DNA from 3 places in the Modestobacter lapidis genome. Region 2 is predicted to be linked to each of the others. Evidence: riboswitches for the same ligand, from Rfam matches in the RefSeq annotation. Region 2 holds a riboswitch; each other region holds the start of a gene.
What was found. A riboswitch is a leader RNA that binds a small molecule or an ion and turns the genes downstream of it on or off. The one in region 2 is predicted to bind cyclic di-AMP.
Positions count from the first base shown of each region.

Region 1: linked by a shared signal. The riboswitch ahead of ACYVG5_RS10375 (C40 family peptidase) and the one ahead of ACYVG5_RS20870 (LysM peptidoglycan-binding domain-containing protein) in region 2 are both predicted to bind cyclic di-AMP.
Region 3: linked by a shared signal. The riboswitch ahead of ACYVG5_RS15230 (C40 family peptidase) and the one ahead of ACYVG5_RS20870 (LysM peptidoglycan-binding domain-containing protein) in region 2 are both predicted to bind cyclic di-AMP.

Region 1 is NZ_BAAGVS010000007.1:75,303-85,400, forward strand. Features, by position in the region: gene ACYVG5_RS10370 (phytoene desaturase family protein) at 1-847, opposite strand, end outside; cyclic di-AMP (ydaO/yuaA leader) riboswitch at 1,252-1,417, shown strand; gene ACYVG5_RS10375 (C40 family peptidase) at 1,449-2,552, shown strand; gene ACYVG5_RS10380 (DUF3817 domain-containing protein) at 2,815-3,156, shown strand; gene ACYVG5_RS10385 (serine hydrolase domain-containing protein) at 3,166-4,488, shown strand; gene ACYVG5_RS10390 (hypothetical protein) at 4,499-5,017, opposite strand; gene ACYVG5_RS10395 (Lrp/AsnC family transcriptional regulator) at 5,164-5,664, opposite strand; gene pdhA (pyruvate dehydrogenase (acetyl-transferring) E1 component subunit alpha) at 5,875-7,014, shown strand; gene ACYVG5_RS10405 (alpha-ketoacid dehydrogenase subunit beta) at 7,172-8,149, shown strand; gene ACYVG5_RS10410 (dihydrolipoamide acetyltransferase family protein) at 8,149-9,648, shown strand; gene ACYVG5_RS10415 (HPr family phosphocarrier protein) at 9,723-9,983, opposite strand; gene ACYVG5_RS10420 (PTS fructose transporter subunit IIABC) at 10,027-10,098, opposite strand, start outside.
Region 2 is NZ_BAAGVS010000035.1:14,680-24,777, forward strand. Features, by position in the region: gene ACYVG5_RS20820 (protein adenylyltransferase SelO) at 1-200, shown strand, start outside; gene ACYVG5_RS20825 (hypothetical protein) at 344-562, shown strand; gene ACYVG5_RS20830 (response regulator transcription factor) at 578-1,243, opposite strand; gene ACYVG5_RS20835 (sensor histidine kinase) at 1,240-2,670, opposite strand; gene ACYVG5_RS20840 (ABC transporter ATP-binding protein) at 2,716-3,648, shown strand; gene ACYVG5_RS20845 (hypothetical protein) at 3,645-4,415, shown strand; gene ACYVG5_RS20850 (TIGR02611 family protein) at 4,415-4,840, shown strand; gene ACYVG5_RS20855 (hypothetical protein) at 5,041-5,244, shown strand; gene ACYVG5_RS20860 (YczE/YyaS/YitT family protein) at 5,324-5,983, opposite strand; gene ACYVG5_RS20865 (alpha/beta hydrolase) at 6,317-7,336, shown strand; gene ACYVG5_RS20870 (LysM peptidoglycan-binding domain-containing protein) at 8,005-8,766, opposite strand; cyclic di-AMP (ydaO/yuaA leader) riboswitch at 8,769-8,913, opposite strand; gene ACYVG5_RS20875 (hypothetical protein) at 9,518-9,649, shown strand.
Region 3 is NZ_BAAGVS010000016.1:52,018-62,115, reverse strand. Features, by position in the region: gene ACYVG5_RS15250 (AAA domain-containing protein) at 1-1,433, shown strand, start outside; gene ACYVG5_RS15245 (cold-shock protein) at 1,469-1,789, shown strand; gene ACYVG5_RS15240 (HNH endonuclease signature motif containing protein) at 1,833-2,297, opposite strand; gene ACYVG5_RS15235 (DUF222 domain-containing protein) at 2,294-3,034, opposite strand; cyclic di-AMP (ydaO/yuaA leader) riboswitch at 3,499-3,643, shown strand; gene ACYVG5_RS15230 (C40 family peptidase) at 3,660-4,190, shown strand; gene ACYVG5_RS15225 (NUDIX domain-containing protein) at 4,195-4,701, opposite strand; gene ACYVG5_RS15220 (hypothetical protein) at 4,725-5,177, opposite strand; gene ACYVG5_RS15215 (matrixin family metalloprotease) at 5,319-6,308, opposite strand; gene ACYVG5_RS15210 (hypothetical protein) at 6,385-7,245, opposite strand; gene ACYVG5_RS15205 (OmpA family protein) at 7,270-8,454, opposite strand; gene ACYVG5_RS15200 (hypothetical protein) at 8,502-9,842, opposite strand; gene ACYVG5_RS15195 (hypothetical protein) at 9,839-10,098, opposite strand, start outside.

The DNA of each region.
Region 1 (10,098 bases), on a different contig from region 2:
CGGCGTCGGTCCAGTGCACGGTGACGCCGTCGCTGCGCGTCTCGAGAGCGGTCACGGTGGCCCCGGTGCGCAGCTCGGCGCCGGCGGCGCGGGCCGCGGTGGCCAGCGCCCCGCTGACCGCGCCCATCCCGCCGACCGGCACCCGCCAGCGGCCGGTGCCGTTGCCGACCAGGTGGTAGAGGAAGCAGCGCCCGGCCAGGCCGTCGGCGGCGTGCAGGTCGGCGGCGGTGCCGATCAGCCCGTCGGTCAGCGCCATGCCCCGGACGACGTCGTCGGTCAGGTGCTCACCCACCACGTCGGCCAGCGGGCGCTCGCGCAGGTCGTGCCACAGCTGGGGGTCGCGCAGCCGGCCGGCCAGCTCGGCCCGCGTGGGCAGTGGCTCGGTGAGGGTGGGGGCGAGGTCCTCGGCGAGGGTGCTCAGCCGGCCGTAGAACCGTTGCCAGCCGGCGAACTCGGTATCGGAGCCGGTGAGGTCGCGGAACGAGGCCGCCGTCGCCGGGCCCTCCGCGCGCTCGACGAGCAGCCCGGTGTCGCGCCCGCCGCGCCGCACCGGCGTGTACGAGGCCACTGCCCGGTCGACCAGCCGCAGCGGCAGCGCCAGGTCGCTGACGATCCGGTCGGGCAGCAGGCTGACCAGGTAGGAGTACGCCGACAGCCGGACGTCGACCCCCGGGAACACCCGGCTGCTCACCGCGGCGCCGCCGAGGGTGTCCAGCCGCTCGAGCACCAGCACCGACCGGCCGGCCCGGGCCAGGTAGGCGGCCGCGACCAGGCCGTTGTGCCCGCCGCCGACGACGACGACGTCGTACCGGGCCGCGGTTCCGGCGGAGGACGAGGGGCTCGGCATGCGGGTCATCGTCCCGTGCCCGGCCCGACCCGCTGCAGCAGACCCCACCCGGGCTGCGCCCCGGCACCGCTGTGCAGATCGCCACACCCCGGGCCTGCGGGGGGAGTGCCGGAGGGCCTGCACCGGGGGTGCACGGCATGCGCCTCGGCCTCGCCGGCCGACAGTCGGGGCAGGCTTCGAGCGCCAGGTCAGGTCGCGTGTCGGCCATCCGACGGAGCAGCCCGAGGGGGAACTCGCGCCGTGCCATCCCCGTACCCGGCGAGCCTGTCACTCACGGTGAGCGTGTCGCGGCGCACCCCCGGAGTTTCTGCACAAAGTGACCCGCGCCGTTTGTCACAAGCGCATCACGGCCCTATCGTCGGCCCGTCCGGACGGGTCGTTCCGTCACCTACCGGGTGACAACCGACCGGGCGCCGCCGAACCACCGTGCCAGTGCTCCCTGCTGGCCAGATGGACCGGGGACCCACCGCAGTACTGGGGTGAAGCACCCCGGCTCGACCGAGCCGGGATGCCGGGCGTCTTCCCGCCCGAACCCGTCAGCTAACTCGGTAGGCGGCACGTGGAAGAAAGGAAACACCCGCCGAACATGGCGAGTTCCCGCATGCCTGCCCGCCGCCGGGTCTTCACCGGCCGACGGGTGCTCGTCACCCTCGTCGCCGCCACCGGTGTCGCGCTCTCTCCCCTAACCGCGCACGCCGTTCCCGAAACGCCGGGCACCTCCCAGGAGGCCGCGGCCCTCGTCGCCGCCCGCGGGCACGACCTCGAGGTCGTCACCGAGAAGTTCAACGACGCCCGCGTGCAGCTCGAGGCCCAGCAGGCCGCCGCCACGAAGGCCGCCGAGGACGTCGCCGCCGCGGACGCCGCCGTCGCCGAGGCCCGGAACAAGGTCCGCGAGGTGGCCCGCAGCGCCTACACCGGCGACCAGCTGAGCACCCTCCAGGCGATGCTGACCAGCGAGTCCACCGACGAGCTGCTCGACCGGATCGGCACGCTGGACACCATCGCCCAGCACAACAACGGCATCCTCGGGGCGGCCCAGCAGGCCACCGAGACGGCCGCGACGAGCAAGGCGGCCGCCGACCGGGCCGCCGCCGAGGCCACGGCCCAGCTCGACCGGGTGGCGGCCCAGCAGGCCGACCTGCAGTCGCAGATCGCCGAGTACCAGGCCCAGTACGACCGGCTCAGCGCGCAGGAGCGGGAGCGGGCGCGGCAGCTCGCCGAGCAGGCGCACGCCGCTGCCGCGGCCCGCTCGACCGCCATCGACCGCACCGACCGCGAGGCGCCCGCCGCCAGCCGGTCCACGCGCGGCGGCTCCGTGCCGGCGCCGTCCGCCCCGGTGGTGGCCAGCAGCTCGGCGGCCGGTACCGCGGTGAACGCCGCCATGGGCAAGCGCGGCGCGCCCTACGTCTGGGCCGCCGCCGGGCCAGGCTCGTTCGACTGCTCCGGCCTGGTGCAGTACGCCTACAAGGCCGCCGGGATCTCCGTGCCGCACTCCAGCCGGATCCAGGCCACGATGGGCCGGGCCGTGTCCCGCGCCGAGCTGCAGCCGGGCGACCTGATCGCCTTCTACAGCCCGGTGAGCCACATCGGCATCTACATCGGCAACGGCCAGATGGTGCACGCCCCGACGTCGGGTTCCGTGGTGAAGGTGGTCAGCATCGACGTCATGGGCAGCATCACCGCCATGCGCCGGATCGCCGGCTGAGGAAGGACCTTCCTGCCCCCCACCGCTCGCACGCTCGCGGCGGGACCCTGCAGGGAGGCCGCACCACTCCCGTTCGCAGGCTCGCGGCGAGCCGCTGAACCGGGCCGTTCCAACGAATGGCCGTGCCCCGACCGCCTCTCGGCGGCCGGGGCACGGCCGCGTCCCGACCGCGACGACCTGCACCGGACGCGAGCCACGTCACACAGCCCTACCGGGCAGGATCGTCGGAGTCACCCCGTCGCCCCCGACACCTGAGGAACCGATGAGCTCCCTGACCGAGCCCCGCACCGTCGCCGGTGCCTTCCGCGTGGTCGCCGTGGCCGAGGCCGTCTCCTGGGCCCTGCTGCTGGCCGGCATGTTCGTCAAGTGGGTGCTGGGCACCTCGGAGGTCGGCGTGCAGGTGGCCGGCCCGATCCACGGTGCGGTGTTCGTCGCCTACGTCGCGGTCACCCTGCTGACCTGGCGGGTGCTGCGCTGGTCGCCGGGGACGGCGCTGCTCGCGCTGGCGGCCTCGGTGCCGCCGTTCACCACCGTGTGGTTCGAGCGCTGGGCGCAGCGCACCGGCCGGCTGCCGGCCGCGGGGGCCGCGCCGGTGGCTGGATAGCCTCGCGGGATGGCCGACCCGGTGCTGCCCACCACCGCCCGCACGCTGCTGGCCCGCACCGCCCGCGTGCAGCGGGAGGGCCGGGCGCCCAGCCTGGTCGCCGGCGTGGTCCGGGACGGCGGGCTGGCCTGGTCCGCCGGCCGTGGCGCGGTCGCCGACCCGCACACCGACGTGCAGTACCGCATCGGGTCGATCAGCAAGACCGTGACGGCGGTGGCGGTGCTCCGGCTGCGCGACGAGGGCCGGCTCGACCTCGACGACCCGCTGGAGCGGCACCTGCCCGGCACCCCGCTGGGCGACCGGACCGTCGGCCACCTGCTGTCCCACCTGGCCGGTGCCACCTCGGAGAGCCCCGGCGGCTGGTGGGAGCGGGTGCCCGGCGGCTCGCTCGAGGAGCTGCGCCTCGGTGCCGCCGACGTGGTGCTCGGGGCGGCCCGCCGGTTCCACTACTCCAACCTCGGATTCGGCCTGCTCGGCGAGCTCGTCGCCCGGCACCGTGGCCGGCCGTGGGCGGAGGTGGTCGGCGCGGAGGTGCTCGCGCCGCTGGGGATGACCCGGACGACGCCCCGCCCGGCCGGCGCCGCGGCCTCGGGCGCCGCCGTCCACCCGTGGGCCGACGTCGTCCTGTCCGAACCGGAGCACGACGCCGGCGCGATGGCCGCCGCCGGCCAGCTGTGGGCGACCCTGGCCGACCTGGGCCGGTTCGCCGCCTTCCTGCTCGGCGACACCGGTGACGTGCTCTCGCCGGCGACGCTGGAGGAGATGACCGTGCCGGCCGGCGTCGACTCCGCCGCGCCGGGCTGGTCGGCCTACGGGCTGGGATTGCAGGTGCTGCGGGTCGACGGGCAGACGCTGGTCGGGCACGGCGGCTCGATGCCGGGCTTCCTGGCCGGGGTGTTCGTGGACCGGGCCGAGCAGACCGGTGGCGTGATGATGACCAACACCACCAGCGGTGTCGAGCCGCTCGTCCCCGGTCTGTTGGCCGATCTGCGGGCCGCCGAGCCGCGGGTGGTCGAGGCCTGGACGCCGTCGTCCGCGCCGGTGGCGCTGGATCTGCTCGGCGTCTGGTTTTGGGGGCCGGCGCCGCACGTGCTGCGCGCCTCGGCCGGTGGGCTGCTGCACCTGGGCCCGCTGCCGGGGCGCACCGGGCGGGCCAGCCGGTTCTCGCCGCGGGCCGACGGCACCTGGGTGGGGCTGGACGGCTACTACGCGGGCGAGACGCTGCAGATCGCGCCCGACCACCTGGACCTGGCCACCTTCGTCTTCACCCGTACGCCCTACGACCCTGCGGCTCCCGTGCCCGGGGGCGTGGACGAGGCCGGCTGGCGCTGACCGGACGGGCTCAGAGCCGGTCGAACGCGTCCATCGTCGTCTTCACCACCGCGCCGTAGGCCAGGTGCGGCACCAGGTCGCTGATCCAGGCGGTCGCCGACCAGGTGCGCGGGTCGGTGATGCCCAGGACGGTCATCGGGCCGTTGGCCGCGACCAGCACGCCGGCGGTGGTGAGCAGCGTCCCGACCAGCGGCTGGGAGCGGAAGCCCGTGGCGCGCGCCAGCCCGACCAGGACGCCGACTCCCACCCCGGCCGCCAGCCCGGTGAGCGGGCCGAGCCCCTGCACCCGGTTGTCGCGGGTATCGCCCTCGCCGGGGATCGGGAGGTGTGCCTTCGCGGCGAGCGCCTCGACGGTCTGCTCGGGCGTGGAGCTGGTGCCGCGGCCGCGGACGGCCATGTCCAGGTAGGTGACCGCGTTGAGCGCCGTCGAGCCGGCCGCGCCGGCCGCCGCTCCGCGCAGTGCCCAGCCGGGGGTGCTGATCCCCCGTCGTCCCTTGCCGAAGGTGCCCACCGGTGTCCGCTTGGCCATGCCGGGGTCTACCCGCACCTCGTCGCCGGGCAAACGGAGCCGGTCCGTCGGTGGGCCGGGCGTTGCCCGCTCAGCGGCCACACCTGGGCTGGAAGGGGCCGATAGCGGGCCCTTGCTCGCCGAGCAGGTTGACGACGCCGGCCGGGTCACTCACCGGCAGCGGGCGCCGACCCGGCGGCGCGCTCCAGCAGCGGGGTCATCCGGTGGTCGACGAAGCGGCGCAGCGCCAGGTTGGTGTCGGTGCGCTGCACGCCGGGGAGAGCCAGCACCTGCTCGGAGATCCGCCAGAGGTCGTCGGCGTCCACCGCGACGACCTGGACGAGCAGGTCGGCCACCCCGGACAGCCCGGTGACCTCCAGGACCTCCGGGATCTGGGCGAGCGCGGCGCTGACGTCGGTGAGGCTGCGCTGCACGACCTGCACGGTGACGTAGGCGCCCAGCCGGTATCCCAGCGCCTCGGGCCGCACCCGGCGCTCGAAGGGTGCCAGCGCCCCGCCGGCCTCCAGCCGGGCCAGCCGCCCCTGCACGGTGTTGCGGGCCAGGCCGAGTTGCTGCGAGAGCGCCAGCACGGTCGTCCGCGGGTCGCGGGAGAGGGCCAGCAGCAGGCGTGCGTCGGTGGCATCCAGTTGATCGCCGGCAGCGGGCACGGCGCTCAGTCTGCCACGTCGACTGGGGCTCCGACCGAGCATCCTGCTCAGTTCCTGGACGGGGTGTTGTGCACTTCGCGGGAGGAGTGATCTTCTCCACAGGGCGCTCGTGCGTGTCACCATGGTGTGAGCGGTGCCACACCCCGGCGCCCAGGACGTCCATGACCGGTGCCCGGTGACCCCGGGCCGGGAGACGGCGAGGAGATCGGCATGACGGCGCTCCAGCAGGCCACCGAGGTGGTCGACCCGGTACCCGGGGCCCAGGCCCCCCACCTGCCCGGCCAACCGGATCTGGTCCAGTTGCTCACGCCCGAGGGCGAGCGGGTCGAGCACCCCGAGTACTCGATCGACGTCTCCGACGACGAGCTGCGCGCCGTGTACCGGGACCTGGCCCTGGTCCGCCGCTGGGACGTCGAGGCGACCGCGCTGCAACGGCAGGGCGAGCTGGGCATCTGGGCCTCCCTGCTCGGTCAGGAGGCCGCCCAGGTGGGTGCCGGCCGGGCCATGGAGGCCGGCGACATGGCCTTCCCCACCTACCGCGAGCACGGCGTCGCCTGGACCCGCGGCGTCGACCCGCTGCACGTCATCAGCCTGTTCCGGGGCGTCGACATGGGCGGCTGGGACCCGATCGCGGCCGGACTCAACCTCTACACGGTGGTCATCGGCGCGCAGTGCCTGCACGCGACCGGCTATGCCATGGCCCTCCAGCGCGACGGCGCCGAGCACGCCGCGCTGGCCTTCCTCGGCGACGGCGCGACCAGCCAGGGCGAGGTGAACGAGGCGATGATCTGGGCCGCGGCCTTCAGCGCCCCGGTCGTCTTCTTCTGCCAGAACAACCAGTACGCGATCAGCGTGCCGATCGAGCGGCAGTCCCGGGTCCCGCTGTACCAGCGGGCGGCCGGCTTCGGCTTTCCGGGCGTGCGGGTCGACGGCAACGACGTGCTCGCCGTCCTGGCCGTCACCCGGGCCGCGCTGGCGGCCGCCCGCGAGGGGCAGGGCCCGACCTTCATCGAGGCCTTCACCTACCGGATGGGCGCGCACACCACCTCCGACGACCCCACCCGCTACCGGCTGGGCGGCGAGCTGGAGCAGTGGAAGCTGCGCGACCCGATCGCCCGGCTCAAGGCCTACCTGTCCCGCAGCGGCATCGCCGACGCGGCGTTCTTCGACGGCGTGGACGCCGAGGGGGACGAGCTGGCCGCCCGGATCAGGAAGGGCACGGTGGAGATGCCCGCGCCGGCCGGCACGGAGATCTTCGACTCTGTCTACGCCGAGCAGACCCCGGAGCTCGCCCGGCAGCGGGCCGAGTTCGTGGCATACCACGAGGGCTTCGAGGAGGCGGGGGAGTGAGCGCCACGAAGGCGACGGTCGAGCGAGCATCGCAGGGAGATGCCGGGAGCCGACAGGGAGCGAGCATCGCAGCGAGCGCCAGCGAGCGAGGAGCGGAACGACCGCGGAGGCGACCCGTGCTGTCGACCGAGGAGCGGAACGAGACCGGAGTCGAGTCATGACGCAGAAGCTGGCCCTGGGCAAGGCGCTCAACCTCGGCCTGCGCCGGGCGATGGAGGACGACCCGAAGGTCCTGCTGATGGGCGAGGACATCGGCCGGCTCGGCGGGGTCTTCCGGATCACCGACGGGCTGCAGAAGGACTTCGGCGAGGACCGCGTCGTGGACACCCCGCTGGCCGAGGCCGGCATCCTGGGTACCGCGGTCGGCCTGGCGATGCGCGGCTACCGCCCGGTGTGCGAGATCCAGTTCGACGGGTTCGTGTTCCCCGCCTACAACCAGCTGGTCACCCAGGTGGCCAAGATCCACAACCGCTCGCGCGGCAAGCTGCCGATGCCCATCGTCGTCCGGATCCCCTTCGGCGGCGGCATCGGCGCGGTCGAGCACCACAGCGAGAGCCCCGAGGCGTACTTCGCGCACACCGCCGGGCTCAAGGTGGTCGCCGTCTCCAACCCGGTCGACGCCTACTGGGGCATCCAGCAGGCCATCGCCTCGCCCGATCCGGTCATCTTCCTGGAGCCCAAGCGGCGGTACTGGGAGAAGGCCGAGGTCGACCTGGACGCCGCTCCCGGGCCGCTGTTCGCCTCCCGGGTGGTCCGCGGCGGCGACGACGTGACCCTGCTGGCCTACGGACCGATGGTGAAGACGGCGCTGCAGGCCGCCGAGGCCGCCGCCGAGGAGGGCCGCTCGCTGGAGGTGGTCGACCTGCGCACGCTGTCGCCGCTGGACCTCGACCCGGTCTTCGAGTCGGTGCGCCGCACCGGCCGCTGCGTCGTCGTGCACGAGGCGCCGCTGACCCTGGGGTTGGGCGCGGAGATCGCCGCCCGGGTCGCCGAGACCTGCTTCCACTCCCTGGAGGCGCCGGTGCTGCGGGTCGGCGGGTACGACACCCCGTACCCGCCGTCCAAGCTCGAGGAGGAGTACCTGCCCGACCTGGACCGGGTGCTCGACGCCGTCGACCGTTCGCTGGCGTTCTGATGGGCCGGCTGCGCCAGTTCACGCTGCCCGACGTCGGCGAGGGCCTCACCGAGGGCGAGATCCTCTCCTGGCTGGTCGCGGTGGGCGACACCGTCACGGTGAACCAGCCGCTGTGCGAGGTGGAGACGGCCAAGGCCGCCGTCGAGCTGCCCAGCCCGTTCGCCGGCACGGTCACCGAACTGCTGCACGAGGTCGGGACGACGGTCGACGTCGGCGCGCCGATCATCACCATCGACGTCGGCGGGGACGGGCCGGCACCGGCAGCGGCGCCGCCGGCGTCCGCGCCGGCCGAGGAGGCGGTCGAGGCCGGCCTGATCGGTGGCCCGGCGCCCGGTGGCCGCACCTCGGTGCTGGTCGGCTACGGCCCGCGCACCACCGAGGCCAAGCGCCGTCCGCGCCGGTCCGGAACCGCCGTCGCCGCCCGGGCCACCGCACCGCAGGCGCCCGCGGAGGCCGACCACGGCTCGGGCCCCGATCGGCCGCCGCTGCTGGCGACCGCGCCCGATGCCACCACCAAGCCGGTCCGGCACGGCGGCCTGGAGGTCGGCCGGGCCGCGGAGGCGAACGCCGCCGCGGCCGCCGCGGCCGAGGCTGCGACGTCCGTCGCCCGCGACCCCGGCCGGGGCGCGCTGCGCCCGCTGGCCAAGCCGCCGGTGCGCAAGTACGCCAAGGACCTCGGCGTCGACCTGGCCACCGTCCCCGGCAGCGGGCCGGGCGGCGTCATCACCCGCGCCGATGTCGACGCCGCCCTGGCGGCCCCCGCCGCACCCACCCCGGAGCGGGCTTCCGGTACCGAGAGCCCGGGGGAGACGCGGGTGCCGATCAAGGGGGTGCGGAAGCACACCGCGGCGGCGATGGTGGCCAGCGCGTTCACCGCGCCGCACGTCACCGAGTTCCTGACCGTCGACGTCACCCGGATGATGAAGCTGCGCGGCCGGCTGGCCGAGCGGCCGGAGTTCGCCGGGCTCACGGTGAGCCCGCTGCTGTTCGTCGCCCGGGCGGTGGTGCTGGCCGCCCGCCGGCACCCGATGGTCAACAGCTCCTGGGACGACGCGGCCCAGGAGATCGTGCTGAAGGGGCAGGTGAACCTCGGGATCGCGGCCGCCACACCGCGGGGCCTGGTCGTCCCGAACGTGAAGGACGCCGCTCGGCTGACCCTGCCCGAGCTGGCCGCGGCGCTCACCGCGCTGACCAGCACGGCGCGGGAGGGCCGCACCGCCCCGGCCGACATGGCCGGCGGAACGATCACCATCACCAACGTCGGGGTGTTCGGCGTCGACACCGGGACGCCGATCCTCAACCCCGGCGAGTCGGCGATCCTGGCGTTCGGCACGGTGCGGGCGATGCCGTGGGTGCACCGGGGCAAGGTGCGGCCCCGGCAGGTGACCACCCTGGCGCTGTCGTTCGACCACCGGGTCATCGACGGGGAACTGGGCTCCCGGTTCCTCGCCGACGTCGGCGCACTGCTGCACGATCCGGGCAACGTCTGGGCCTGGTGAACGCGACGGCGCGCGGCCCCGCTGCAGGGTCCCGCCGCGAGCTTGCGAGTGGCGGGGGGCAGCGGGGTCCTTCTTCAGTCGGCATCCAGATCGGCGGCGACCAGGTCCGCGATCCGGGTGAGGACCGTCTCGTCGTCGCTGGTGACGGTGACCTCGGTGCCCTGCTTGGCGCCCAGTGTCATGATCATCAGTGGCGATCCGGCGTCCACGGCCGTGCCGCCGGCCGTGGCCAGGGTGACGGGCACGCCGGCCTTGGTGACGGCCTCGGCGATGAGCCCGGCAGGGCGGGCGTGCAGGCCGACGGTGGAGCCGACGGTCACGGTGGTGCTGGGCATGAGTGCCTCTTCCTGGTAGTCGGTGCGGGGCTGAGCCTGCCGGTCAGGCGACGGCGGTGCCTGCCGGGCGGGCGGGAGTGCCGGTGTGGGCGTGCGCGAGGTCGACGGCGTCCTC
Region 2 (10,098 bases):
ACCGGGTCAACCCCGTCTACATCCCGCGCAACCACCTCGTCGAGGAGGCGCTCGACGCCGCGACCACGGGCGACCTGGGCCCACTCGACCGGCTCCTGGAGGCGGTGGCGCAGCCCTACGACGAGCGCCCGGGCCTGGAGCGCTACGCCGCGCCGGCCCCGCAGGAGTTCGGCGCCTACCGGACCTTCTGCGGAACCTGAGGCCGCGCCCCTGCGCCCGCCAGGAGGCCGGCGCCGGGACCGGCGGGGCCGCCGGGACGGCTGCGAGCCGTGGGACGAAACGGTCCGGCCCCGCACGGCGGTGGTCGTCGCCGGCCGCGGGAGCGACTGCCTACCGTCGACGGATGAGCCCCCTTCCCGGATCCCCGGTGCCCGGCCGGCGCGCCTGCGACGCCGACCGCATCCGGTACCTGCACCTGGTGGCCGCGGCGCGCGCGGCCACCGTGCGGCCCACGAGCGAGTGGCAGGTCGCCGACATCGTCCGCGTCACGGTGGACGACGAGGTCGACACCGGCGTCTTCCGCGCCATCGTCACCGACGTCGCGACCGACATCCTGCGCTGACGCGTCCCGCCGGCATCAGCCGGCGGTGTCCATGAAGCCGCTCTCGTAGGCCGCGATGACGGCCTGCGTGCGGTCCCGGGCGCAGAGCTTCAGCAGCACGCTGCTGACGTGCGTCTTGACGGTCTCCCGGCTGAGGTGGAGCTGCCCGGCGATCTCGGCGTTGGACAGCCCGCCGGCGACCAGCCGCAGCACGTCGGCCTCGCGGACGGTCAGGTCGGGCAGCGCCGCCGGGCCGCGCGGCCGACGGCGCGGGACCTGCGCGGCGATGAGCCGGCGGGTCAGCTCGGGCAGCACCAGCGAGGATCCGCGGGCGACGATGCGGATGGCGTCCACCAGCTCGTCGGGGTCGGCCCGTTTGAGGGCGAAGCCGCTCGCGCCCGCCTGGAGGGCCCGGAAGAGGTAGTCGTCGTCCTCGAACGTGGTGAGCACCAGGACCCGCGGGCGCCGGGGATCGCGGGCGACCAGCGCCGCGGTCGCGGCGATGCCGTCCATGTCGGGCATGCGCACGTCCATGAGGACGACGTCGGGGTCGCTGCGCGCCGCCACGTCCAGCGCCTCCTGGCCGGTCCCGGCATCACCGACGACGCGCAGGTCCGCCTCGCTCTCGAGGATCACCCGCAGCCCCGAACGGACGAGCACGTCGTCGTCGACCAGGAGCAGCCGGAGCGGCGCTCCGGTCACAACGGCAGCGTCGCGCACAGCTCGTAGCCACCGGTCGGCGTCGGGCCCGCCACCAGGGTGCCGCCCACGGCGTCGGCGCGCTCCCGCAGCCCGGCGAGGCCGCGCCCGCCACCAGGGCCGGGCCGGCTGTCCAGGGAGGACGCCCGCTCGTTGCACACCCGGACGACGAGCGCCTGCTCGCTGCGCACGACCTGCACCACGGTCAGCGGGCAACCGGCGTGCCGCAGCACGTTCGTGCTGCCCTCCTGCACGACCCGGTAGGCCAGCTCGCCGAGGGCGGCCGGAACGTCGTCGACGTTCCCGTCGACGACGAGGGCGACCGGCAGGCCGCCGTCCCGCAGGCCGGCCAGGAGGTCCTCGAGGTCGGCCACCGAGGGCGCTGCGCCGGCGGGTTGACCCGACGGAACCCCTGCGCCGTCGCTGCGTCCGTCGTCGTTGCGCAGCACGCTCAGCGCGCGGTCCAGCTCAGCCAGGGCGGTGCGGGTGTTGGACTCGATGTGCTCGAGGGCCTGGCGGGCGAAGTCGGTCGGCACCGGACGGAGCGGGTCGTCGCGGCCGGGGGCCAGCGTGCGACGCGCAGCCGTGGCCTGCAGCAGGCTGGCGGTGAGGGCGTGCCCGATGGTGTCGTGCAGGTCCCGGGCCAGCCGGTTGCGGTCGGCGAGGCGGCGCGAGGTCTGCTGGAGCGCGGCGATCCTCTGCTCGGTCGCCGCGCCGAGAAGCCGGGGCACCACGGCGGCGGCGAGGCGCGCCTGCAGCTCCAGGGCCACCAGTGCCACCAGCACCACGACCACCACGAGCGCGAGCAGCGGCACCGCGGTGAGCGGGTTCCACGGTGGCTGTACCGACAGCGCCACGACGGCGGCCACGGCGAAGAAGAGCGTGGCCAGGGTGGCGGTGCCCAGCAGCACGCGCACCCCCAGCCAGCCCAGGGCCCGCCACGTGCCGGGCGAGAGGACGAGCCGCTGCACCCGCCGGGCCACCCGCGGCTCGGCGCGCACCCGCTCGCCGCGCGCCAACTCGACGCCGAGGAGGGCGGAGGTCAGCCGCCGCTCGACCCCGGCCAGCCCCCGGGTCACGGCGAGCAGCAGCAGGAGCAGCAGCAGCCCGACGCCCTGCACCACGAGGACGACCGACCCGACGAGCGCGGCGAACAGCGCCGCGTACGTGAGTGCGAGGGGCAGGCTCAGCAGGAGGTAGAGGGCGCGCCCGGGCCAGCCGGGACGCGCGGCGGCGAGCACGGCCCGCAGCCTGCCGCGACCACCGGGTGCCCGGAACTGCTGGAACGGGTCCACGTTCCGATCGTGGCCGACCGGCCGGCCCAGCGACTCCCCCACGGGAGCGCCGGGCGGCTCCCCCGCACGGGGGACCCGGATCGGCGCCCCGGGGTGAGGCGCGCCGCCCCACGGGACCGCCACGCTGCTGATCATGGCCACTCCTCCTGCCGCGGGCGCACCGCGGCGCCGTCCGCGCCCATGGTCCAGGTCCAGGGGCTCACGAAGCAGTACGGCAGCGTGCTCGCCGTCGACGACGTGACCTTCGACGTCGAGCCCGGCAAGGTGACCGGCTTCCTGGGGCCCAACGGCGCCGGCAAGTCGACGACCATGCGCATGATCCTGGGGCTCGACCGCCCGACGCGGGGGCGTGCGCTCATCGGCGGCCGCCGGCTCGCCGAGCTGGGCGAACCGCTCCGCGAGGTCGGGGCCCTCCTCGACGCGAGCGCCGTCCAGCCGGGCCGCACCGGGCGGGACCACCTGCGGGTCGCTGCCCGGAGCAACGGCATCGCGCCCGGCCGCGTCGACGAGGTCATCGCCGAGGTGGGTCTCGGTCCGGCGGCCCGCCGGCGGATCCGGGGGTACTCCCTGGGCATGCGGCAGCGGCTGGGCATCGCCGCCGCCCTCCTCGGCGATCCCGCCGTCCTGCTGTTCGACGAGCCGATGAACGGCCTGGACCTGGACGGCGTCCGTTGGATCCGCCGGCTCGTGCGGGAGCTGGCCGACGAGGGCCGGACCGTGCTGCTGTCCAGCCACCTGATGAGCGAGATGCAGCAGACGGCCGACCACCTGGTCATCATCGGCCGGGGCCGGCTGATCGCCGACGCGTCGATCGAGCAGGTGCTGCACGGCGAGGGCGCCAGGCAGGTGCGGGTGCGGACACCGGCCGTCGACCGGCTGGAACGGGCGCTCGCCCGGCACGGCCTCCAGGCCCGCCGGCTGGACGACCGCGAGCTGCTGGTCGAGGGGGTTCCGGCGGGGACGGTGGGCGACGTGGCGCTGGCGGCCGGCGTCGCCGTGCACCGGCTCGCCGAGGAGAGCAGCTCCCTGGAGCAGGCCTACCTCGCGCTGACCGGGGCCAGCGTCGAGTACGGCACCGCGGACGCCGCCCTCACCGGGCAGGTGCTGCCGTGAGCGTCACCCGGACCGGCGAGCCGGGCATGGCCGGCCTCCTCGCCCGTGCCGCCGCGGCCGAGTGGACCCGGATGTGGACGGTGCGGACGACGTGGTGGTGCCTGCTGGCCGCCGCGGTCACGGTCGTGGGCCTCGGCCTCACCTTCGGGATCGACGTCGGCGGGGACCCGGGCGGCGCGCCACCGGCGCAGCTGGCCGGGGAGATCGCCGTCCTCCCCGGGCAGTTCGCCCTCCTGGTCCTGGTGCTGCTCGCGGTGACGCCCGAGTACGCCACCGGGGCGATCGGGACGACGCTGCAGTGGACGCCGCGCCGCGGCGTGCTGCTGGCCGCCCGGGTCGGGATGCCGGTCGCCGTCGCGACGGCCGCTGGGGTGCTGCTCGCCCTCGCCGCGGACCTCGCCGCCTGGGCGGCCCAGCCGCGCATGGAGCTGTCGTTCCCGGCCCTCGCCGGCAGCCTCGGCTCGATCGCGATCGTGCTGCTCGCGGGCGGCCTGCTCGCGGTCGGGGCCGGCCTGCTGCTGCGGAGCACGGCCGGGGCGCTGGCCGCCGTCTTCCTCGTCCAGCTGGTGCTGCCGTTCCTGCTGCCGGCGTTCGGCGTGGGGTGGATGAGCGCTCTCAGCCTTCTCCTGCCCGGCTCGGCCGCGACGTTCCTGCTCCTGGGCGAGCCGGACATGACGACGGCGTCCGCGGCGGCCGTGCTGGCCGTCTGGTCCGGGGGCGCGCTCGCGGCGGGGGCGTGGTCGCTCCTCCGCCGGGACGCCGCCTGATGGCGCAGCACCGGGCCACCCTCGACGCCGGCCCGCGCGGGCGGGTGGTCCCGATCGGATGGCGGCGGCGGCTGGCGGGCCGCCCGCTCGTCGAGCAGGCGTACCGGGCCTGCGTCGGTGTGGTCGGTGGCCTGGTCGTCGCCGCCGGCCTGGTCCTGGTCCCGCTGCCCGGGCCCGGCTGGCTGACGGTCATCGCCGGCCTGGTCGTGCTGGCCTCGGAGTTCGCCTGGGCCGAACGGCTGCTCGGGTTCGCCAGGCGGCACGTCCAGCGGTGGACCGGGTGGTTGGGGACCCAGGCACCATCGACCCGCCTGCTGGTCGCGGTCGGGACCGCGGTGTTCGTCTACGGCGTCGTCGTGATCGGCCTGCGGATCGCGGGCGCGCCGGAGTGGGTGCCCGGCTGGGTGCCGCTCTGGCGGTCATGACGTCAGGGCGGTGCTCTACCCGGCACTCCGCGTCCGGGGATGCCGCGGGGCCTGGCGGACGGCGACCTTCAGGTGCGAGCTCACGATGCCGATGTACGTGAGGCACGAGCCGTGCCCCGGCGACCGGAGTAACACTGGACCTGCCGACGTGCGGGGGCCGCGTCGAGTTGCATCACCGATCGCACGACCGAGGAGGAGCGATGCACTACCTGCGCCGCATGCAGGCGGAGCGACCCGTGCTGTTCTGGCTGACGATCCTGTTGGCCTTCTGGCTCGGCTTCCAGCTCGTGCTCTTCGTGGCCGCGCTCCTGCTGGGGCCGTTCGGGCTGCCGTCGTGGGCGCCCTTGGTCGCCGTCCTGGTTGCCCTCGTCGTCATCGCTCGCCGACAGCAGCGGTCCGGGTAAGCCAGGCTGCTGCCCGCCGACGGCAACGCAGTGCTAGCACCGGGCAGCTCGGCCCGTGTCTCACCTGGGACGCGGGCCGCTACTCATCCCGGGCCATCTCGCCCGTGCGGGCCATCGCGACCGACTGCGGCTGAACCGTTCTGCGCCAGGGCTTCGGCCGGGCACCCTCGGGACGCGGTGGAACGCCGACCGGCCCGGTCGGCGGCGTCCGGCGCCGCGCGGGCGGATCCTGGCCCAGCAGCCGGAACGACAGTTGCACGGCCGGCCCCGTCGCGAGCGCCAGCAGGACGGTTCCGAGCCCGAGTGCTCCACCGAGCAGCCACCCCGCCACGAGCACCGTGACCTCGATCGCGACACGCGCGGTGCCGATCGACAGGCCGTGATGGTGGCAGGCGACCATCAGGCTGTCCCGCGGCCCGGCTCCGAACCGGGCGCCGATGTACAGCGCGCTCCCGAAGCCGAGCAGCACCACCGCAGCGACGAGCACCAGGACCCGCACCCACGTGTCGGCCGCCGGGAGGTCGTCGAGCCAGGAGGTCTCCAGCAGCCGGTCCAGGACCCAGCCCACCGCGACGACGTTGAACAGGGTGCCCAGGCCCGGACGCTGGCCGAGTACCCAGGACAGCCCCAGGACGATGAGCCCCACCACCATGACGACGACCCCGAAGGAGAGCCCGAGGCTCTGGCTCAGGCCCGAGTGCAGCATGTCCCAGGGGGAGAGCCCCAACTCCACCTGCACGGACAACCACACGGCCAGCGCACACAACGCCAGGCCACCGAGGAACCTCAGCAGTCGTCCGGGAGAAGGCGTCCAGCGGAACGAGCGGGTTCGGGAGGGCGTGATGCTGGACGTGGCGGGGCTCCTCGGCTGCAGTCGGTCCGCCCAGCATGCCTGCTCGCCGCCGACCGGCCTCAACTGCCAGGGTGCGCAAGGCAGCCGGGGGCAGTCCCCCTCGCCCGCGTATTGCCAGCCAACCAGCCACGGAACCTTTCCCGGTTCGCCGGCGCCACCCACCGACGGTACGGTCTCGGACCACCGCGTCGACGTGATCTAAGACATACGGAGGGACCCATGAGAAGCGGACCCACTCCAAAAAGGCTGCTCACTATCCTCACTGCGCTGATGCTCCTAGCCGGCACAAACGCGCTGACGGCAGCGGCCAGTCCGCGCAACGACGACTCGAGCGGCGACGCCGGAGCGACATACTCCAACCCGACCGGGCTCGACACCATCGAATGGCTCCCGAACAGGCCAGCGGATTACCGAATCCTCTACGGGGACAGCCCGCTCACGTTCGGCGACCTACGGCTCCCCGAGCGCGCTCCGGGACGTGACGGCTATCCGGTCGTGGTTTTCATGCACGGAGGCCAATGGGAATCGAGCTGGAGCCTTTCCTACACCGATCAGCTCGTGGAAGCGCTGACTAGAGCGGGGGTCGCAACGTGGAGCTTGGAGTACAGCCGCCGCAACAACCCCGGCGGGGGCTGGCCGGGAACCTTCCTCGATGTCGCAAACGGCACGGACTACCTGCGCGAACTCGACAAGAAGTTCCCGCTCGACCTCGACCGGACCGTGGCCATGGGCCATTCCTCGGGCGGTACGCTCGCACTATGGCTGGCCGGACGCGACCAGCTGCCAGCGGATAGCGAGCTCTACATGTCGAATCCGCTTCCCATCCACAGCGTGGTGGACCTAGCGGGTGTGCTCGACTTCGACCTTGCATTGCAGGCCGGGCGTGACGATGTCCTGCAGCTCCTTGGCGTCGAGACGGCCGAGCAAGCGGCCGAACGATTCGACGACGCGTCTCCTCGGCACCTCCTGCCTCTCGGCGTCCCACAGCATCTGATCATCGGCACGCTTGACGCCGACTGGCGAAACGACATTCACCGCCGCTACACCGAGGCTGCGCGCGCCGCCGGAGACGATGTAGAGCTGACGGTGCTGGAGGGCGCCAATCACTTCGACGTCGTAGACGTGTGCGGACCGGCTTGGGCCGTGGTCGTGAACGCGGTGTTCTCGCACCTCGATGAGGAGCCAAGCCCCGGCGCCTTCAAGTGGCCCAGCCGCCACGTCTGCCAATCGCGAGGGTAAGCCGACCCGCGACATGCGGGGCTCCGGGTCGTTCCACGCTTGATCAAGAGCGCGCGCATCCCAGAGCCCCGCGTGTCCGGGCGGGTGTCGTCGTGGTGAAGTGATCGCACTGAGGCACTCGCCGTCGAGGTCATCGACGACGCCGTCTGCTCCGCGGTCAACTCAGCGACTCGAACGCTTTGTGATGGGTGACCAGCTCGGCGAGCTGAACTCAGCCATCAGCGGGGACTCCTCGATGGCCACCAGCGGGGACTTTGACACGGCCACGGACAGCCGGTTATAGGTGCACAAGTGCCTGAGGGGCATCCCCAAGACGGTCAGTGGCTGCCGGTCCCGCTCGGTTGCCTGCCATCGACGGCCGGCGAGCTCGTGGAACATCGCGGCCACGTGGGGACTGGCGGATGCCCATGACGAGGGCGGCTCCGGCGTCGGCTCACGCCGTCGAGTTGTTCGCGGGGGAGCAGGCGCCGTGCACGTCGAGCGCGCGCCGCAGGCGCGGCGATCGCCTCGATGCCTCGCCCGGTAGCCGAGACGGGGAGCGACCCCCTACCCCGACAGGGGTAGGGGGTCGCTCCCCGTACGAGTCCCGACTCGAGCCCGCACTGCCCGCCGAGGGCCAACCGTCAGGTGTTCACCGCCTGGTCTGGCTGGCGGCTGCCACCTGTGGCTCAGCCCGCCCGGTGGTTCACGTGGACGTGGTCCATGTGGTTCGCCGTGCCGGTCCCACGGTTCTCCATCTGCTTCCAGGAGCCGGTCGGCGAGGAGAGCATGCGCTGCTGCCAGATGATGTAGTCCACGCCGAGCTCGTCCCAGTGGGCGATGTGGTGCTGAGCGACCGCGTCGCCGAGGGCGGCGTTGACGCCGACCATGTAGTCCAGCGCCAGCCCGGACGGGTGACCGCCCGGATCGGCCGCGCTGACGCGTGTGCCGCCGATGGTCCCGAGGCCGGGGACGCTGCTGACGACCGCGTCGGCGGCGGCCTGCACGTGCGGCCGAACGTTCCCGGCGCTGTTGGAGATGCGCGCGACGGCCGTGGTCACCGCGGCGACGGGGAGTGCCGGGGCTGGCGCGGCCTGCGCGGCACCGGAGGTCGTAAGGATCTGCCCCGGCGTGATGAGACCGGGGTTGCCGCCGATGACGCCGACGTTGCGCTGATACAGCTCCTGCCACGATTGGCCGTGGACGGCGGCGATCGTCGCCACCGTGTCGCCGGGTCGGACCGCGTAGTGGCCGCCCAGGACGGCGTGGCCGGACGGTGCCTCGGCGGCGACCGCGGTGGCCGGGGAGGTGTCGGCTCCGTCGTGGGCGGAGGTGGCCTGCGCAGGGGAGGTCAGGACGCCGAGTCCGACGACTGCGGCGCCGGCCGCGACGGGGACCCCGGCGAGGACGTGCTTGGTGCGGACATAGCGCGGTGCGCGGTGCTTGGACATGGTGATTCTCCGATCACCGCCGGCGAGGTGAGCTGTCGGGTTCGGGCGATCGGTGCCCGGCCGCGGTGCGCGGCTTCACCCCGAGGCGCGTGACGCGCCGTGAACGTGGGTCCCCCACCCCTGCCCTGAGTTCTCCGGATGACGGCCGGTGGGCAGAGTTGGGCGGACCGACGCCATGCCCTCATGATTGAGCGCAGCCAAAAAGTTACGTGCCGATATGTGCATTGTCGCCGTAACGTAGGTCACACGACAGGTTGTACGGATTACCGTGGGCTTCACCGTCCAGCGGAATTGGCATGCGCGGTCACCAGCCCGACGTTCCTCGACCGAGGGGCGGTATCGAAGTTGGATGCCATACCGCTCGCGGCGCCGGGGATCCGGCGGGAACGATTACCGATCTGGATCTGCCGGGCGAGCGGTGACCGCGCTGATGCGCGCCGTGGTCACCAACATCGACGACCCGGCGGTGCCTGCCCGGCTGGATCTGGTTGTGATCCCCGGGGCGAGATATCGAGCTGTACGAGTGTCCGAGCAGGACTTGAACCTTGAGGAAAGGCATGGCGCCGCTTCGCGTCTGTTGTCCTCGGCTCGTGACCGGGACGAATGCCCTGACCGCGCGTCGCCTGTCGCATGAGCTTGACGCGCCTGAACGCGGGTCACCGGTACAGCAACGCGGTCCGCGCGGCAGCAGAAGGCTGCGTTGGCCCGCCCGAGGGACCATGGGCTGCCGTTCTCCACCTGGAGTCTATCGATGCTGGCTGACTTCCTGGTCGCTGAGGGGATGGTCGACGACATCTCCCCCGAGGGCCTGCGGACGCTGCTGCGCGAGGAGGGCGTCTCCTTTCCGAGCCGTCAAGACCTGGAAGACCAGCACCGACCCTGACTACGCCATCCTGCGCCGGAGACTCTCTACGGCCGGCGGAAGATGACCGCCTGGCTCAATCGGGCCATGGCCGCCGAGCGACGGCCGCCGGTGCCATCCTCCGGGCCGCCGACGGCCCCTTCCGCGCCTTCGTCGGGCTGTGCGCGTTCGCCGGCCTCCGGCTCGGCGAGGCAGCCGCGATCAGGGTCGGCGACGTGGTTCCTTCGCCGCACCCTCACCGTCGCCCGGCAGGTGCAGCGGGCACCCGGCGGCTCGATCGACGTTCGCAGACCCAAGTACGGCAGCGAGCGGCAGGCCTACCTGGCCCCGTCACTGGTCGATCTGCTCGCGCAACACGTCGCCGCCCACTACCCGACGGGCAACTGGATCCTCACCGGAGAAACGGATGATCCACCGCACCAGAACACCGTCGGCTATCGCTGGCGCACGACCTTGAAGGCGGCCGCGCT
Region 3 (10,098 bases), on a different contig from region 2:
TCACCCTGCACCGCCAGCAGCGGGGGCTGATCGAGCGGCTGCTGCGCGACGCCGGCGACGACCGGCTGACGGAGGCGCTGGACTCGGCGGCGCTCGTCGTGGCGCACGTGGAGGGCGCGCCGGGCCTGGTGCGGGACGTCGTCCTGCTGTCGCTGGGCTGCTCGGCACCCGAGGGCGGCCGCGTGCCCGGCGACCTCGGCCCGCTGGCGCGCGCCGGCGGCGAGCGGTGGCTCAACGTCGCCGCTACCCGGGCGCGGCAGCAGGTGGTGGTCTACGCGTCGTTCGACCCGGAGCAGCTGCGGCCGGAGGAGACGTCGGCGCTCGGCGTCCGGCAGTTGCGGGCCTACCTCGACCTGGCGGCGTCGGGTGCCGACGACGCGCCCCGGTCTGGTCGGCCCGACGCCCACCGGGACGACGTCGCGGCCGCGCTGCGGGAGCGCGGGCTGGTGGTGCGCACCGACGTCGGCCGGTCGGACTTCCGCCTCGACCTCACCGTGGCCCGTCCGGCGGCGCCGGCTGCCCCGGTGCTGGCGGTGCTGCTCGACGGCCCGGCGGAGGCCGTCCGGTCGACGGTGACCGACCGCGTCGGAACGCCGGTCGACGCGTTGCGGCGGCGGGGCTGGCCGGCGGTCGAGCGGGTGTGGCTGCCGTCGTGGCTGGCGGACCGGGAGGCGGTGCTCGACCGGCTGGTCGCGGCGGTCGAGAGCGCCGTCTCCCCGGCGCCGGCGGCGCCGCTGCCGCCGCTGCCGGCGGCGGCCGCCACTCCCCTGGTGGTCGAGCCGCCGGCGGCCCGGGTCTTCCCCGCCGCGGCCGGTTCGGACGGGGATCCGTCGGCGGCGGTGCCGGTGCGGGTGACCGCCCGGCCGGCGGTCCCGCCGGCGATGCTGGCCGGCGAGCGTCCGTTCGTGCCGTGGACACCGGCGCCGGCCGGGGCGCCGCGGGCGTTCCGCCGGCTGACCGACCCGGACGTGGCGCGGCAGGTTCGTCGGGTGCTGGCCGCCGGCATCGCGGCGGAGGGCCCGATCCACCGCGACCGGCTGGCCCGGCTGACCGCGGGGGCGTTCGGGGTGGCCCGGGTGAACGAGGCGCGGCGGGAGTCGATCCTGGCGCTGCTGCCGGACCCGGCGGCGGAGTTCCGCTGGCCGACGGGGCTGGACCCGGCGACGTGGACCTGGTTCCGCCGCCAGTCGTCCAGCGCCGAGCGGCCGCTGGAGCACGTGCATCCGGACGAGATCGGCAACGCGATGGTCGCGCTGTGCCGGGGCGGGAACGGGATGACCCGCGACGAGCTGTTCGCGCGGACGCTGGCGGTGTTCGGCCACGGACGGCGCCACCCGGTGCTGCTGCCGTACCTGGAAGTGGCGCTGGCGCACGCCGTGCGGGCCAGCCGGGTCACCCGGGAGCCGGCGGGCCGGTTGATCAGCGCTGCCTGACCGTTCGGAGCGAGCCGCCCGCGATACTGGGCCGCATGACGTCACGGGCGAAGGTCCGCGTGTGGCATGCCGAGAAGGGATGGGGAGTTCTCGACTCCGCGGACACTCCGGGCGGCTGCTGGGCCCACTTCTCGGCCGTCCTCGTCTCCGGGTACAGGACTCTCGATGCCGGCGGGCCCGTTGAGTTCACCTTCGAGGCCGCCGAGCAGGACGGCTACTCGTTCCGGGCCGTCGACGTGTGGCCTGCTGACCGGACGCCGGTCCGAAGCCACAACGAGGTGCCGGGACCATCCCCTGCCTACCACTCGACACCGACCCTCACCCGCGGAATCGAAGACGAGAATCGCACGCTCTGACCGAGTTACCCACGCATCCGTAGCGGGGCGCGCGCCGGCTCAGCTACCGGCGTGGTCCGATGATGATCTCGGTGTTGTCGGGGCGGTAGGTGCGCCATCGGCCGTCGGGTGGTCGTTCGACGCGGAAGCCGTGGTGGACCTTGGTGTGGTGGCGTTCACAGAGGAGCGCTGAGTTCGTCAGGTTGGTTTCGCCACCGTGGACCCAGTGGATGAGGTGGTGCACATCGCACCACCAGGTCGGTGCGTTGCAGCCGGCGAACACGCAGGCCTTGTCGCGCCGCTCGACGGCCTTCCGTAGGGCGGGGGTGACCACGCGGTGGTCCCGGCCCAGGTCCAGCGGAACGCCGTCGGGACCCATCACGATCCGGGAGATGCTGCCGTCGCAGGCCAGCCACCGGGCCCGCTCGGCGGAGATGCACGCTCCGAAGCCGGTGGACGCAGCGCCGGCACCGGTGGCCGGGTCGGCGAAGTCATCGACGTCGAGGTTGAGGACCACGTGCGGCTTCACCCTCCGCAGGAACGCTGAAAGGACCCGGCCGCCCCCCACCGCTCGCAAGCTCGCGCCGGGCCCCTGCCGCCGGGCCACTGCAACGGCCACCCCCAGGGGCCCGCGCCGAGCTTGCGAGGCGTGGGGAGGGGGCGGTCCTTCGACTTCTCCCCACCGACGGCATCCAGGTAGAACCGGCCGGTGATGCTGCCGTCGGCGTGCTTGGCGATGGCCAGCCGGCGGCCCTCGGTGGGGTCGGGCTCGGGGCCGTCGGGGTCGAGGGCGGCGCAGTAGCGCTGCACGCACCCCCGCAGCGTGTCGAAGGGCTGGGTCGCCGCCGCCAGCGCCAGCGCCGCATCCACCTCCGCCACATCCACACCCTGATCAGCGGCCTCCGCCAACCGCTCGCACGTGGCGACCGGGGCGATCACCGCCACCGCCTCGGCGGTCACCTCACCCGCGGCGAACGCCGCCGCCACCGCCGGCAGCTGCTCCAACACCCGACCCGAGTGCACCAGCCGGGACGCCGCCTGCGAGGACAGCCGCAGGTGACCTCGCCCCCAGGACGCCATCGTCTTCAGCCCGTCGTGCTCGGGCGCCTGGGTCAGCTCGCACTCCCGCACCGTGCGCGCCAGCTCGGCATCGATCCGGTTCCTCACCTGCTGCAACATCGACGCCCGGTCCAGCAGCTGCGGCCCGAACATCGACTTCAGATCATCGGCCGCCAGCGCGTCCAGGGCCGAGGTCAACTCACCCATGACACCTCCCGCAGCGTTCGAACTGATGTTCGAAGTCTATCGCGAGGGTTGTGCCGCCACAAGACGAAAGCCCAGCTCACAACGGTACTACTGTCAGCCGCCAGCCGATCACTCAGGCACCCACGACCACCCCGCCGCCAGGCCACGAGCGATCATCGCGGACCGACCACGTTCTGCGACCGACCGGTGACGGCGGGCTTGGGCACGCCTCACCCGCCGAGATGCACCGTGCAACTTCCGTTCCGCAACCTTCGACTGCCAGGTCACGGGCGTCACGGGATCACCCGAGGTCGGCCCCGGCGAGTCGTCGAACGGACCGGGCAGCAGATCGCTCGAAGCCACGAATCAGTCACTCTGCGTGCCCGTTCACCGGGGCGACCGGTCACCTAACGTCGTCGCGTCCGTCGGGTCCCCAGCCGTCGCCGTCCGTGGCGACAACCCGCCGGACACCGCCGAACCGGGCGTCAGCAGCAGTTCCGAGCTGACCCCGGACCGGGGACCCACCGCAGTACTGGGGTGAAGCGCGACCGGCACGCAGGTGCCGCCGTGCCGGGCGAGTTCCCCGCCCGAACCCGTCAGCTAACTCGGTAGGCGGTTTGCGGAGAACAAGGAGAAACCGTCGTCCATGACGACCATGCGCACGTCCCCTGCTCGTCGTTCCACCCGTCCCGCCCGTCGCGCGGCCATCACCCTGCTCGCCAGTGCCGGGGTGGTGCTCACCCCGCTGACCGCCCAGGCCGCCGCCGGAGCGCCGGCAGCCGCCCCGGCGGCGACCGTCCAGGCGGCGCCGGTCGCCGCACCGAACCACGCGGCCCAGGTGGCCGTCGACACCGCGCTCGCCCAGCAGGGCAAGGCCTACGTGTGGGCCGGCGCGGGCCCGAACGTCTACGACTGCTCGGGCCTGACCCAGTTCGCCTTCCGGGCCGCCGGCATCGACCTGCCGCACTCGTCCCGGATGCAGTCGACGATGGGGACCCCGGTCGCGCGGGCCGACCTGCAGCCCGGTGACCTGATCTTCTTCTACAGCCCGGTCGGCCACGTCGGGATGTACATCGGCAACGGCCTGATGGTGCACGCACCGACCAGTGGGGACGTCGTCCGGACCACCAGCGTCGACGCGATGTGGGGCTACACCACCGCCCGTCGCCTGGTCTGACTCCTCACCTGCCCGGCTCCGGCGTCCCCGCGGGGGCGCCGGAGCCGGGCAGGTGCTCGAGCAGCCGGTCGAGGAAGGGCACCTGGCCCCGGACGAGCCGGCGCCGCGCCTCGTCCACCGGGAACCAGGCCGACCGGTCGATCTCCGGGAACTCCTGCAGCCGCCCGGAGCGGGGCGGCCACTCGATCGTGAACGTGTTGCTCCGGGAGGCGGCTGCGTCGAGGTCGCCCGCCGCCGCCCACACGGTGAGCAGCTTGCCGCTGGTCACGCGCACCTGGCCGAGGGGCACCAGGTCGGTGGCCGGGACCGGCGAGCCGAGCTCCTCCTCGAACTCGCGGCGGGCCACGTCGAGGGGTTCGTCGTCCGGGCCGTGCTCGCCCTTCGGGATCGACCACGAACCCTCGTCCTTGCGGGCCCAGAACGGCCCACCCATGTGCCCGAGCAGGACCTCGCACCCCGAGCCGGGGCTCAGCCGGTAGAGCAGGATCCCGGCACTCGTCCTGGCAGGCACGACTGCATCTTCGACGGTGGCGATCAGTCGCCGACGTAGGCGCTGACGCCGAAGTGCTGCTCGCCGTTCTCGTCCTCCTGGACGAGCACGGTGTAGGCCTGCCCGCCGACGATCGCGGCGCAGGTGTCTCCGTCGCACTCGACGGTCTCCAGGGCGGCTCCCTGCGCGGCGACCGTCTCGGCGAAGGCGGCCTCGGTGTCGGCGTTGCGGTCGTCCTGCGCCGCGCGGAAGTAGACGAGCCCGGTGACCGCCACGGCAGCGACGATGACGGCGGTCAGCAGCGTGATGAGCAACGTGGTGTGCCGGGTGATCCAGCCGGGCTCGGCGTCCTCGACGGACACGGGGCCGGCCGGATCGCCGGGGTGGGACGCGATCAGGTCGGGCGTGCCCGGCCCGGTCGTCGTCGGGGCCGGGGATCCCGCCGTCGTCGACCCGGTCGCGCCGGTGCCGGTGGGGGTGGTGCCGTCGGTGCTCATCTGGAAGGTGCCTCGTCCTGGTCCGGGGTGGAGAACGGCGCGATGCGGCCGACCTCCGACAGTGCCACAGCGTTCGGCGCCGGACGCCCGGCGCGGGGCCGGACGGCGCAGTTCACAGCAGACCGCCAGCCGGGCGACCGCTCACAGCTGGGGCACGCACTCCCCTGCGCCCAGCCTGGCCAGCCCGGTGAGGTCACCGGCGCCGAAGTCGACGGCGTCGTGGGTCTCCGGGTACATGAGCTGGCTGGGATCCGACACGTGGTCGAGGCCGACGAGGTGGCCCAGCTCGTGCAGGACGACGGCGCGGGCGAGCGCGACGCCGCCCGGCCGGGCGACGAAGTCCGCGAACGCGCCGGCGTCCAGGTCGACCACGCCGGTGACGTACACCTTCGGTTCTCCGGTGATGGCCACCGCGGCGCTGCCCGCCTCGCCGACGGTGTCGGTGCCGAACACCGGGTTCTCGTCCTCCGTCTGCCACGAGATGAGCACCGGCGCCCACCGGTCGCCGTACCGGTCGGGCTGGTACAGCGCCCGGGCGTCGGACGACGCCTCGTCGGTCGGCCCGTCGTAGACGAACTGCAGGCCGGTGACCTCGGAGATCCGCGCGACCGCGTCCCGGACGACCTGCTCACCGCCCACCGGGGCGTTGTCCGGCCGGACGACGTAGTGGACGGGCCGGCAGGGGTCGTAGCCGACCGGGGTCACCCCGTCCTCCTGCAGGGCGACGAACCCGTGGACGCCACCGGCCGGCGGTGCCGGCAGCGGGGTACCCAGCGGTTCCGCCGACGCCCCGATCCCCGGGGTCGGGTACGGCAGCGCCTGCTGGACCGTGGCGGAACCGGGCATCGTGGGATCCGGGCCGGCGAGGTGCGCGGCGCCGAGGGCGAGCCCGATCACCAGCACCACCGCCGCCGGCCCACGAGAGCGGAGGCGTCGGCGGCGCGGTGGTTGCGCGGCCGACGCCCCCGCCCGCCACGGCTCCGGCGGCACCGGCGGCACCGGCGGCTCCGGCGGCACCGGCGACGGCGGTGGTCCGGCGGCCTCGTCGATCACCCACTGGGGAACGCGTCCGGTTGCGGACCTGGGCAGGCCGGCGGGCAGACGGGGCCCCGCGCCGTCCTGCTCGTGCACTCCGCCTCCTTGCCGCTGTTCCGCTGATGGTGGACCCGTCCGGGCGCACCCCGTCCCCGGTGACGTCCGCGCGATCTCAGCCGCCGGCGTCGGGCGGGGTCAGCAGCGGCGCCCTGGTCCGGGTCATCAGGTCGAGCAGGTCGGTCATGGCCTGCCGCACGCCGATGAGCTGCGCCTCGACACCGTCCATCCCGCCGAGGCCGACCGGCCCCGACCGGGCCGTCTCGACGGTGAGGCCGTCGATCTCCGCCGCGCTCCGCTCGAGACGCTCCAGGTCGGCCAGGTGCCGCAGCTCGACCGACAGGTCGGCGGCCTGGTCCCGGTAGCGGATCAGCGCGTCCGCCCGGTGCCCCAGCTGGACCCCGGCCCGGTCGAGCGCGGCCCACTGCTGCTCCCAGTAGTCGGCCAGCGCGCCCTGGGGGCGGGGGCCGAGCTGCCGGCGGGTCGCGTGGATGCGCAGGGCGAGGTCGACGATCCGGTCGACCTCCGCCCGCATGTCGAACGCGGCCCGGCTCTCCCTCAGGTAGGGCGACTGCCAGGCCGGCTCGTCGATCGTCTCCGCCCACGCCCGGCAGGCGGCGCCCGCGACCCGGGCCTCGACAGTGCTCAGCGCGGCCAGCTGCGCCTCGGCCGGCGGGGTGGTGACCGCGCCGGGTGTCGCCTCCGGCACGCCGGTCAGGGCCAGGAAGACGACGTGGGCGAGGAGGACCACGACGCCCCAGGGCGACACGATGCTCTGCAGCAGCACGAAGACCAGCGCAGCGATCGCCCACTGCTGCCAGCCCGGCAGCCGCCGCCAGTCGTCCCCGCGGCGCTGCACCCAGCCGTCCTCGCGGAGCACCCGGTTCGGCACGTCCTCGCGGGTGATCACGAGGCGGCCGCCGGTGAGGCACCGCGAGGGCCACAGCGCCCGCCGCGACGCGTCACCGGTCGTCATCGGTCCCTCCCGCCCGTGCGTGCCTCACGCCGAGGCGCAGGTGACGCCGGCCGGCGCGCCGGCCAGGTCGATGACGACGGTGCGGTTGGCGGCGGCCGCAGCCGGGATCAGGTTGCCCGCCGCGTCGTGGTCGACGACGTAGCCCGGGAACTCGCTGCCGAGCCCGAGGACGGTCATCGAGGCGGTCGGCACCCCGAGGTCGGCGAGCAAGCCGGACACGGCCTGCGCGCGCTCCCGGCTCAGGCTCCGTTGCCCGTCGAGGTCGCCCACCCGGGCGGTCGTGCCGGTGACCGTGGCGGTCGACGACGCGTCGACCAACTGCTCGGCGATCGGCCCCAGCGTCGCCCGCGCGGCGTCGGGGTCGGCGAAGTCGGCGCTGTCGGGCCGGAAGGCGACGTCCCCGCCGGTGAGGGTCACCGTGCCGGCCGAGCACCGGACGCTGCTGCCCGTCGGGACGATCGAGACGTCGGGCAGGCCGGGAGCAGCCGATCCGGTCAGCGGCGCCTGCTCCACCTGCACGTCCCGCGCGCCGGCGGCCTCGGCGATCGCCGTCCAGATGCCGATGAGGTTCGCTTGCTGCGCCCGGCCGATCGCCGGCTGCGGGTCGGCGGTGTCGCCGAGCCCCTGGAGGACGACGTCGGCACCGGCCAGCTCCGGCAGCTCGCCCGCCGCGGCCAGGCTGGTCGCGATCTCGGCCGGGTCGGCGTCGAGCATCCCGGGCTGGGTGAAGTCGAGCGGCGCCACGGTCGAGAGCCCGGAGTCGACGACGACGATCGTGTGCTGCCCGCTCCTCGATGTGATCGAACGCGCCGCCTCGTCGATGGCGCCGAGCAGGTCGACCTCCGGCGTCTGCGCCGCGGCGCCCGCCAGGTCGGCGTTGATCCGCTGCCGGTGCGCGGCCCGGTCCGCCTCGGCCGCCTGGTCGTTCGCGTCGCTGACCGCAAGCGACCACGCGTCCAGCTCGAACGGGTCCCCGTCGGCGACGAACACGGACAGGTACGACTGCGCGTCCATCGCCGCCACGAGGGCGGCGGCGGCCGCGCCGTCCGCGGTCGGTACCGGCATGTTGCCGTGGGCGCCGATGACCAGCGCCAGCGCGCCTGCCGGTTCCGCGGCCTCGACCGGCTGGGTACAGCCGGCCAGGCCCGCGACGAGGGCGATGCTGCCGGCACCCGCCGCGAGGCGGCGCAGGACGGAGGAGCTGTGCACGAGGGTCCCTTCGGGGGTGTGCCGGGGGTGGCGGTGCCGGACGTGGGTCACCGGGCCGCCGCCGGCCGGGCGTGGCCGTTGACCTTGATCGGGACGGACCCCCACAGCCCGTCCGCGGCGTGCCGGGGACCGGCGGGCGTGGCCACGTCGGGAAATCCGCTGCCAGCCACCGGCGCCGCGGGCTCCGGCCCGGTGGCCGCCGGCGCGGCCGGGTCGAGACCGCGCCCGGTGGTCACGGCGTTGGTGGCGGCCGGCTGGCCGAGCAGCCCGGCCAGGTGGATCCGGGCGAGCTCCTTGAGCTCGGTGATCTCGGCGTCGATGCTGAGCGCCGCGTCGGCGGTGCGCTGGGCGACCCGCGCCTGCTCGGCCCGGGCGTTCTCCAGCAGCCGCTCGGCCGCCACCAGCGCCCGCTCCGCCGTGGCGGACGCGGTTCGCCGGCGCACCAGGTCGGCGCGCAGCTTCTGGTAGCTCGTCATCCGTGGGCGGTGACCGGAGAAGCCGATCCAGAACGCCAGGACGCCGGAGGCGAGGTAGAGCCCGCCGAGGAGCAGCGCGGAGAGCAGCGGGTCGGGGCCGGTGGGCACCACGGTGGCCGCGTCGGCGCCGAAGCCGGCGCCCGCGCCGGCGGCCGTCGTCGGCACGTACTGGGTGCGCACGTAGAAGGCGATGCCGCCGAGCGCGGCCCAGGCCAGGGCCATCAGCCCGACCCAGACCTTGCCGAGGCCGCCCTGGCCCTCGCGGATGTTCTTCGCCGTGTGCCCGGCAGCGTGCAGAACGGCGACGGAGGCGAACGTGAACGAGCCGACCAGGATCCAGGTCAGGACGGCGTCCTCACGGAGCAGCCCGGCCAGGGTCATGTAGAAGGTGACGAAGTCACCGGCGGCCACCACCGGGAGCAGCAGCAGGAGTGCCCGGCTGGTCCACCGGCTGCTGGTCAGCCCCTCGAGTCGCTCCAGGTCCGGGCGACGGTTCCGCCGGTCGGCCTGGTCGGGGCCGTCGCCGGGCAGCAGCGCCTGCTCGTACGCCGTCACCAGGCGTTCGGTGTGGCCGAGCTCCGCCTTCGCGGCCTCGGCGCGTTCCCGGGCGGCCACCGCGGCGGCGTCCGACTCGCCGAGCACCTGCTGCGCCACCGCGGCCTGCTCGGTGGCCGCCATCGCGGCGTGCGCGTGCCACTGGGGGCGCAGCGAGTCCAGCCAGCCGTCGAGGACGTCGGCGTTGCCCGCGTCGAGCGCGCCGGTCGCGTGCAGCTCGGTGACGGCCTTGTGCACGGCGTCGCGGGCGGCGCCGGCCGACAGCCGCGGCGGCAGCTCGGGGTGCACGGGCCGGCGGAGCCGGGTGGCATCGGCGGGCAGCGGGGTGGTGGCGGGCTTCTCGGGCTGCCGGTTCACGCGGCGACTCCGGCTTCTCGGGAGGACGGGACGAGGACGTCGGTGCCGGCCCACGCGGGCGGCGGGAAGAGGTCGTCCCGCCACTGGTGAACCAGCGCCTCGTGATCGGGGTGCCGGCGGGCGAGCGCGCGGCGGTAGATGGCGGCCTGGCGGCGGATGAATTCGCCGTAGCGCAGGACCCGGGAGCGGGCGATCTCGGCGCGGTGCCGGCGGCGCGCCTCGAGCTGGGCGCGGCGGGCGAGGGCAGCGTCCACCG